2 regions of the Thioalkalivibrio sp. ALMg13-2 genome follow, and region 1 is predicted to be linked to the other one. Evidence: predicted binding sites of a transcription regulator. Region 1 holds the regulator's gene; the other holds the start of a gene.

Region 1 (4,386 bases):
TGGACCGCCCCGGCCGCGCTGCATCAACCGGCCGCCGCGACCCTGGACCTGGTGGGCCCCACCCACGGCGTACAGCCGCCCCGCGGCGAACGCGTAGAGACCCTCATCGATTCGCGGGATGTTCGCGTCGCCACCGACACCATGGTCGCCACTTCGGATGCCCTTTCCACCCTGAACCAGCCGGGCCTGTTCCAGCGCGGCACCGGTCTGCGCGTGGACTCGCGAGGGGATACCATAGAGTTGTTCCATGACGTGTACTCGCTCTACAGCGAGACGAGCGAGGAGGATCCCGCGCATGACCCCGAATCCCCATAGCCTTCGCCACCGTCCGGGCCAACCGGGTGCCCGCGTGGCGGCGCTCCTGCTGCTCGTGCTGCTGGCCACGCCCGCGTTCGCCCAGCAGGGCTCGGGCCCGGCGCTGCCGGTGGAGATCACTGCCGACCGCGCGGAGATGGACGAACGCCAGGGGCTGGGGACCTACACCGGCGACGTGATCGTGATCCGCGGCGACATGACCCTGGAGGCCGACAAGGTCTACGTGCGCACCCGCGATCGCCGCCCCTATGAAATGGAGGCCCACGGCGAGCCGGCACGCCTGGAATCACCCGATCCGGAAACCGGAGAGATGCGCATTGCCACCGCCCTGCGCATCGACTACCTGCTGAACGAGGACCGCATGATCCTCACCGACCAGGCCCATGTGATCACCACCAGCGAGGAGGCGCGCGGCAAGCGCATCACCTACGACCTGACGACCGACGTGATCGAGGCCGAACGCGGCGAAGGCGACAGCGAGCGCGTGCGCATCACCATCCAGCCGCGCGACGACGAATGAACGCCACCGCCCCCAGCCCATCCGCCACACCGGCACAAACCAACGACCGCCTGATCGGACGCGAGCTGACCAAGCGCTACGGCCAGCGCACGGTGCTGGACCAGGTGGACGTCGACCTCGCGCCCGGCGAGGTGGTCGGCCTGCTGGGCCCGAACGGGGCCGGCAAGACCACCTGCTTCTACAGCCTGGTCGGGCTGATCCGCCCCAATGCCGGGCGCATCACCCTGGGCGCGCGCGACATCACCCGCGCGCCCATCCACGTGCGCGCGCGCGCCGGCCTCGGCTACCTGCCGCAGGAGGCCTCGATCTTTCGCCGCCTGAGCGTGTGGGACAACCTGCAGGCCGTGCTCGAGCTGCGCCCCGGACTCGATCGCCACGAGCGCCGGCGCATTGGCGATGCGCTGATCGAGGAGTTCCAGCTCGAGACCGTGCGCCACAGCCCGGGCATCGCGCTGTCCGGCGGCGAACGCCGCCGCGCCGAGATCGCCCGCGCCCTGGCCGGGGATCCGCGCTTCATCTGTCTGGACGAGCCCTTCGCCGGGGTGGATCCGATCTCGGTCGGCGACATCCAGGACGTGATTCGGCATCTCGCCCAGCGCGGCATCGGCGTACTGATCTCCGATCACAACGTGCGCGAGACCCTCGGCATCTGCCACAGGGCCTATATTCTAAGCGAAGGCCGCCTGCTGGCCGCCGGGACACCGGACGAGCTGCTGGCCGATCCCCAGGTGCGCCGGGTCTATCTCGGCGAGAACTTCCGCCTGTGAAAGCGCCCCATATGCGGCCCGGTCGGTGCACAAACCACAAGGCAGGCTTTAAGATTCCATCAATGCCAACCCTCGCCCCGCATACCCGATGCTGAAACCCGGCCTGAATCTGCAGCTGGGTCAGACGCTGACCATGACCCCGCAACTGCAGCAGGCGATCCGCCTGTTGCAGCTGTCCACGCTCGAGCTCCAGGTGGAGATCCAGCAGGCGCTGGAGAGCAACCCCATGCTCGAACAGGTCGAGGACGAAGATGCCGAGGCCGACACCGAGCGCCTGAACCAGGACGGCGAGCTGGTGGAAGGCGATCGCATGGAGGCCACCACCACCAGCGACGACGTGATCCCCGAGGAACTGACGACCGACAGCCGCTGGGACGACATCTACGAGCCGGCCCCGACGCCCAACAAGGGCGTGGATGACCGCGACCCGCTGGAAAACACCAGCGACGACGACGGTGAGGGCCTGCAGGATCATCTGCTGTGGCAGCTGCATCTGAGCCATCTGACACCGCGCGACCAGCGCATCGGGGCGGCCCTGATCGACGCCATCAGCCCCGACGGCTATCTCGAGGGTGACCTGGAAACCCTGGCCGAGACCATCAGCCGAGGCGAGGATGAAACCGTCGGCGTCGACGAGGTCGAGGCAGTGCTCCACTGGATTCAGCAATGCGACCCGCTGGGGGTCGGCGCGCGCAACCTGCGGGAGTGCCTGGAGATCCAGCTACGCGAACTGGCCCCGGACGCCCCGGCCCGCGAGGCCGCACGGGCGATCCTGGAACACGGCATGGACAGCCTGGGCAAGCGCGACTACAAGGCCCTGCAGCGCCAGTCCGGCGTACGCGACCCGGACGAACTGGCCCGCGCACTGGACCTGATCCGCACCCTGAACCCGCGCCCCGGCGCACAGATCAGCTCCGCCACCTCGGAATACGTGGTCCCGGATGTCTACGTGCGCCACACCACCGAGGGCTGGCGCGTGGATCTAAACCCGGAGATCGCACCGCGTATCCGCATCAACGACCTCTACGCCGGCATGGTGCGCCAGGTCTCGGATGCCCGCGACAGCGCCTTTATGCGTGATCAGCTGCAGGAGGCACGCTGGTTCCTGAAGAGCCTGCACAGCCGCAACGACACCCTGCTGCGGGTCGCCGAGGCGATCGTCCACCGCCAGCAGGGCTTTCTCGAGCATGGCGACGTCGCGATGCAGCCATTGATCCTGCGCGACATTGCCGAGACCCTGGAGATGCACGAATCGACCATCTCGCGGGTTACCACGCAGAAATACATGCACACCCCGCGCGGGGTCTTCGAGTTCAAGTATTTCTTCTCCAGCCATGTCGGCACGAACGATGGCGGCGAGTGTTCCGCCACCGCCATCCGTGCCATGATTCGCGAATTGATTGGCGACGAACCCCCGAACAAGCCGCTCAGCGATGCCCGGCTCGCCCAGGTCCTGTCGGACCGGGGCATCAACGTAGCGCGCCGCACCGTGGCCAAGTACCGCGAGGCGATGCACATCCCTTCATCCAGCGAACGCCGGCAGATGGCCTCGATGCCCACCGGCAGCAAGTAACCAAGGAGTCCTGACCATGCAGATCAACCTGACCGGCCACCACGTGGACATCACCGACGCCCTGCGCGACTACGTCAACGAGAAGTTCGCGAAGCTGGAGCGCCACTTCGACAAGGTCATCGACGTCCACGTCGTGCTGACCCACGAGAAGACCCGGAATCAGCACAACCAGGCCGAAGCCAATCTCCAGGTCAGCGGCAATCACATCCACGCCGAGGCCTCTCACGAGGACATGTATGCCGCGATCGACGCGCTGATCGACAAAGTCGACCGTCAGCTGATCAAGCACAAGGAAAAGGTCAAGGACCACCACCGCGCCGAAGGTGCCCAGCGCAACCGCGAGCAGGCCTCCTGATCCATGACGATTGCCGAGTTGATCACCTCCGAGCGCATTGGCCTGCAACCCGAGTGCTCCAGCCAGAAACGGGCCCTGGAGGCCCTGGCGGACCTCCTCGCCGGCGGAGGTGACGGCACGGGACCGGGGAGCAACGCGATCTTCGAGGCCTTGTCCGCGCGCGAAAAACTCGGATCCACCGGTCTCGGCCATGGGGTTGCGATTCCCCATGGCCGCCTGGCCGATCTCGAGGCGCCGCGCGTGGCCGTGCTGCGCCTGGAAAAGGGCGTCGACTTCGACGCCATGGATCACGAGCCGGTCGATATCCTGATCGCACTGCTGGTCCCGGAGGCCGCCACCGGCGACCATCTCGACCTGCTGGCCCAGCTCGCCCGCGGCCTGTCTCAGCCAGACACCATCGGAGCGCTGCGCCGGGCCGGGGACGCGGCGGCCCTGGAACAGGAACTCGTGCGCCGCTTCAGCGAGGACTAAGCCCGTGGAACCCGCCTCCAGCCGCGATTCCGGCGCGCAGCGTCTGCCATGAACGAGGCGCTGGGAGAAGGCGGGATCGCCCGCGACATCAACGTGGAAAGCCTGATCCAGGCCATGGGAAACCGCCTGGATCTTCGCTTCGTACACGGCGAACATGCAGCACCCGACCGCAAGCTGGTCGGCGACGACGGGGACGACTTGCCGCTGGCCGGCCATCTCAACCTGATCCGGCCCAACCGCATCCAGATCATCGGCGACTTCGAGGCACGCTACATCTCCAGCCTCAGCGCCACCCAGTGCAACGACCTGATCCTGGAGATGGCCCGCACTGGGACCACCGCGGTGATCTTCGCCGAGGACACCTGTCCGTTCTCGGAGATGCCCG
Region 2 (4,386 bases), on a different contig from region 1:
GACAACTTGCTGTTCAATTTCCATGATTGAAATTCCTCATTCGCTGGAAGGCAAAGGTTTAAAGCGCTTCCGGTCCGGTTTCGCCCGTGCGAATGCGCACGACCTGCTCCACCGGCGTAATAAAGATCTTGCCGTCGCCAATCTTGCCCGTGCTGGCGGACTTTGAAATGGCCTCGACCACCTGATCCACCAGGTTTTCGTCAACAGCCACTTCAAGCTTCACCTTGGGCAGAAAATCGACTACATACTCGGCACCGCGATACAACTCGGTATGACCGCGCTGGCGACCAAAACCCTTGACTTCGGTCATGGTCATGCCCTGCACGCCGATCTCCGAGATCGCCTCGCGAACATCATCAAGCTTGAACGGCTTGATCACGGCGGTAATCATCTTCATGTCAGACTCCTGTGGGCGGGTCCGCTGATCCACGGACCCGCCTTTGCATTAAGAGGTAATAGCCGGCTTCAGAACGTCTTGGACCAGCCCACCCAGGCGCCGAGGTCCTCGTCCGACTCGTCGACATACTCGAGGTTAAGGCTGAACTCGCCCCAGTCCCCGGCGTCGCGCGCCAGGCTGGCGGTGTAGTGGGTGTAGTTTTCGGCATCGGAATCGTCGAAGCTGGTACGACCCACGAGGAACCCGGCGCTGTAAACATCCATGAACGGGATATCCAGACCGGCGTAGAAGTACATGTCGTCATCCTGCAAGGCCGAGTCATCACTGTCGTGAACTACATAGGCCATGCCGCCATAGAGACCGACCGGCCCCGTATCGAAGCTGACTTCACCGTAGACTTCGCCAAAGTCGGCACTCAGGGAACCGGTATCGTCCCGGGCATCCGGATAGGCGTAATAGATGTAACCCACGTCGTAACCAAAACCATTCTCGAACGCATCGGCAAACCCGAGATAAAGATCCATTTCGTAGCTTGTTTGATCTTCATTCCCCTCGTCGACGCCAAAGTCAACATTCGAGACCCAGGTTCCAGCGTAGAAACCGGAGGCGTGCTCGTAATCAATGCCACCCTGAATGGCTGCGCCGTCATTACTTTCGGAAAAGCCCCGGAAGTAGTAGTTGGACACCGCACCGATGTTCACGGACAGCTCCGCGGCGGCGGTGGAGGTAAACGCGACGCCACCGGTGGAGCCTACGGTGAGGACAGCAGCGGCCAGCGCGGAACGGGTGAACTTCTTCATGTTGGTCATCTCCCAGATTGGTCAATCGAGTGTCGCGTAGTCGACACCCGGTCCTTGCACGGGCTGTGCCAAGTACCAAAAGGGAGCAAAATCGGCTTTTCACAACACGTGTTGCGGCCGAACCACGAGGTTTTGCCTCTGGATGGTGCGCACTAAAAGTGCACACGCACCAAAAGCGTGCGATCAACAAAAAGTGTGAACACGGTCCGGCGTCCGCACGGGGCAGACGCGGAACAAAAGGCAGGAAAGCGGGCCGGAAGGGCCCGTAGGAGAAGAGGGGCTAGTCGGACGTCGCGAGGGTGCCGCGTTCGATCTCGATGCCGACCTCGCGCACACCGGGAACGGCCCCGGGCTTGCCCAGCTTGATGCGCACCCAGGGGGTGCCGAACTGGGTCATCAGGGCCTCGGCGATCTCTTCGGCCAGGGATTCCAGCAGCGCGTGCGGCTCGCGCGTGACGATGGCCCGCACCGCGTTGGCCACCGCCTCGTAATCGACGGTATCGCCGATCTCGCCGGAATAGGCGGCGATGCGGGTATCCGCCGCCAGTTCGATGTCGAATCGCAGGCGGCGCTGGATCCGCTGTTCCCAGTCGTAGACACCGACAACGGCATCGATTTCGAGGTCGCGCAGATAGATTCGATCCATGGGCTCGGCGGGCTCCTGTAGGTCGGCGCCTATCCTACTGCCCGGGCCGCACGAGGTACACCGAGCCGTTATCATGGAGTTTCCCTTGCACGGCTTCGAGACACGCATGAGCGAGCCCTTCCACGACCTCCCGTGGCCCGACAGCCCCGAGGGCGAACCGCGCCGCATCGGGGTAGAGATCGAGATGGCCGGGGTCTCGCTGGAGATTATGGCCGAAGCAGTAAAGGCCGAATTCGGAGGGCAGATCGAACCGGACAGTGCGTTCGTCGCCCGCGTGCGCGATACCGACGTCGGCGACTTCCAGCTGGAACTGGACGCCCGGGTGCTGAAGGACCGGGCCTACCGCGAGCATCTCGCGCGCCTCGGCATCGAACTGGACGACTCCGACAAGGCGGCGCTGGATCGCTGGCTGGCCGACGCCGCCGGCCGCCTGGTGCCGCATGAAATCGTGGCCCCGCCGATCCCGGTGGCCGACCTGCCCCGCCTGGACCGGGTACGCGCGGCCCTGCAAGAGGCCGGCGCCCAGGGCACCGAACGCTCGTTTCTCTACGCCTTCGGGTTGCAGATCAATATCGAGATCCACCGTACCGATGCCGAGTGGCTGCTGGCGATCCTGCGCAGCTTCCTGCTGATGGCCGAGGCCCTCACCGCGGCCGGCGCAATCGACCTGGCACGGCGACTGTCCCCCTACATTCGGGCATTTCCCGGGCCCTTTGTACGCCACATGCTGGACCTGGAGTTCCAACCCGATCAGGCCGGCCTGATCGATGCCTACCTGGCGCACAGCCCAACCCGCAACCGACCACTGGACCTGTTGCCCTTGTTTGCCCACCTGGACCCGGAACGGGTCAACGCCGCACCGGTGGAACACGACTTGATCAAACCGCGCCCGGCCTTCCATTACCGCCTGCCGAACTGCGAGATCGACGACCCGGACTGGAGCCTGGCGCGCCCGTTCAATGGCTGGGTCGAGGTGGAACGCCTGGCGGCGGATCCGGAACGCCTGGAGCGCCTGTCGCGGGAATATATGGAACGCCCCGGCCAGGCCCTCGGCCGCTGGGCCGACGACTGGAGCCAGCGCCTTCGTGACTGGTTCTGACTCGGCTCCCAATGCAACCAGCCGGGTCACGCCCCAAGCCCGTCGCCCGGTGATCGCGATCTCCGGGCCGGACCAGGGCGGGGGTCCGGCCTGGCTGTTCACCGCCCTGGCGGTGTGGCGCGCGGGAGGCCGCCCTTTGCGGTTGCGCCCGGGCCGACCGCGCGGCCGTTGCCCGTTCGACGGACTGATCGTGGGCGGCGGGGCGGATGTCGACCCCGAGCTCTACGGCGAGACCCTGCCCGATGGACCGGATGCGGCCGCCATCCGCCAGGCGGAGCGCCGCCTCTCGCAACGGCTGATCGGCTATCTCTTCTACCCGGCCCTGTGGCTACTGCGCCGGTTGTTCCAGTCGCACGGCGGGGTACTGGACGTCGACCGCGACCGCCTGGAGAAGGCCCTGATCCACCGCGCGCTGGACGATCACCGCCCGATCCTCGGCATCTGCCGCGGCATGCAGCTGGTCAACGTGGTGCGCGGCGGCACGCTGCAGCGCGACCTGGCCGAGTTCTACGTGGAAACACCGCAGGCCCGCAGCCTGTTGCCGGTCAAGCCGGTCCAGCTGGAGCCGCGCAGCCACCTGGCCGACATCCTGGGCGACGCCACGCTGCACGTGAACGCCCTGCACAATCAGGCGGTGGATGGCCTGGGCCGCGGGCTAAGGGTCGCCGGCCGCGAGAGCAGCGGCGTGGTACAGGCGATCGAAGCCGACCGCGGCTGGTGCATCGGCGTGCAGTGGCACCCGGAATACCTGCCCCAGAAGCGCCGCCACCAGCGTCTGTTCCACGCCCTCGTTCAGGCCGCCGCCAATACCGGCTAAAACCCGATTCACCAAGAAGACACGAAGAAGGGCAGGCGCTCAGGCCGGGTACGGCACGGAGAGGCCGCCGAGGCCGCAGTAGCCGTGGGGGACCTTGGCCAGGTATTGCTGGTGATCCTCTTCGGCGAAATAGAACGCCGGCCCTTCGCCGATCTCGGTGGTGATCGTTCCGCCCCGTGCCTTGTCCAGCGCGGCCTGGAAGCGTTGGCGGCTGGTCTCGGCGGCCGCCAGCTGGTCCGCATCGGTGGTGTAGATCGCGGAGCGGTACTGGGTACCGACGTCGTTGCCCTGGCGCATGCCCTGGGTCGGGTCGTGGCCTTCCCAGAAGGTGCGGAACAGCGCATCCAGGTCGACTCGCCGCGGATCGAATACCACACGCACCAGTTCGGTGTGCCCGGTCTGGCCGCTGCATACCTCGCGATAGGTCGGATTCGGGGTATAGCCCCCACCGTAACCGACGCTGGTGGAGTACACCCCGCCCAGCTGCCAGAACAGGCGCTCGGCGCCCCAGAAGCAGCCCATGCCGAACTGAATCACCTGCATGCCCTCGGGGTACGGCGGTGCCAACGGGGTTCCCAGCACCATGTGGCGCCCGGGCACCGGCATCGGCTCCTCGCGCCCGGGCAA

The links. The regulator sigma-54, encoded in region 1, starts transcription at its own class of promoters, with help from an activator protein. The targets are predictions, from matches to a motif close to TGGCANGNTNCNTGCTT.
Region 2: the regulator sigma-54 is predicted to act here: its motif matches at 1,252-1,268, upstream of F618_RS0106725 (TorF family putative porin).

Annotation. Positions count from the first base shown of each region.
Region 1 covers NZ_KB906107.1:81,723-86,108, forward strand. Annotated here, with positions in the region: gene lptC (LPS export ABC transporter periplasmic protein LptC) at 1-315, shown strand, start outside; gene lptA (lipopolysaccharide transport periplasmic protein LptA) at 296-835, shown strand; gene lptB (LPS export ABC transporter ATP-binding protein) at 832-1,602, shown strand; gene F618_RS0107335 (RNA polymerase factor sigma-54) at 1,691-3,175, shown strand; gene hpf (ribosome hibernation-promoting factor, HPF/YfiA family) at 3,192-3,530, shown strand; gene F618_RS0107345 (PTS sugar transporter subunit IIA) at 3,534-4,001, shown strand; gene hprK (HPr(Ser) kinase/phosphatase) at 4,050-4,386, shown strand, end outside.
Region 2 covers NZ_KB906106.1:83,056-87,441, forward strand. Annotated here, with positions in the region: gene F618_RS0106715 (ammonium transporter) at 1-24, opposite strand, end outside; gene F618_RS0106720 (P-II family nitrogen regulator) at 59-397, opposite strand; gene F618_RS0106725 (TorF family putative porin) at 466-1,197, opposite strand; gene folB (dihydroneopterin aldolase) at 1,478-1,843, opposite strand; gene F618_RS0106735 (amidoligase family protein) at 1,917-2,942, shown strand; gene F618_RS0106740 (gamma-glutamyl-gamma-aminobutyrate hydrolase family protein) at 2,992-3,759, shown strand; gene msrA (peptide-methionine (S)-S-oxide reductase MsrA) at 3,799-4,386, opposite strand, start outside.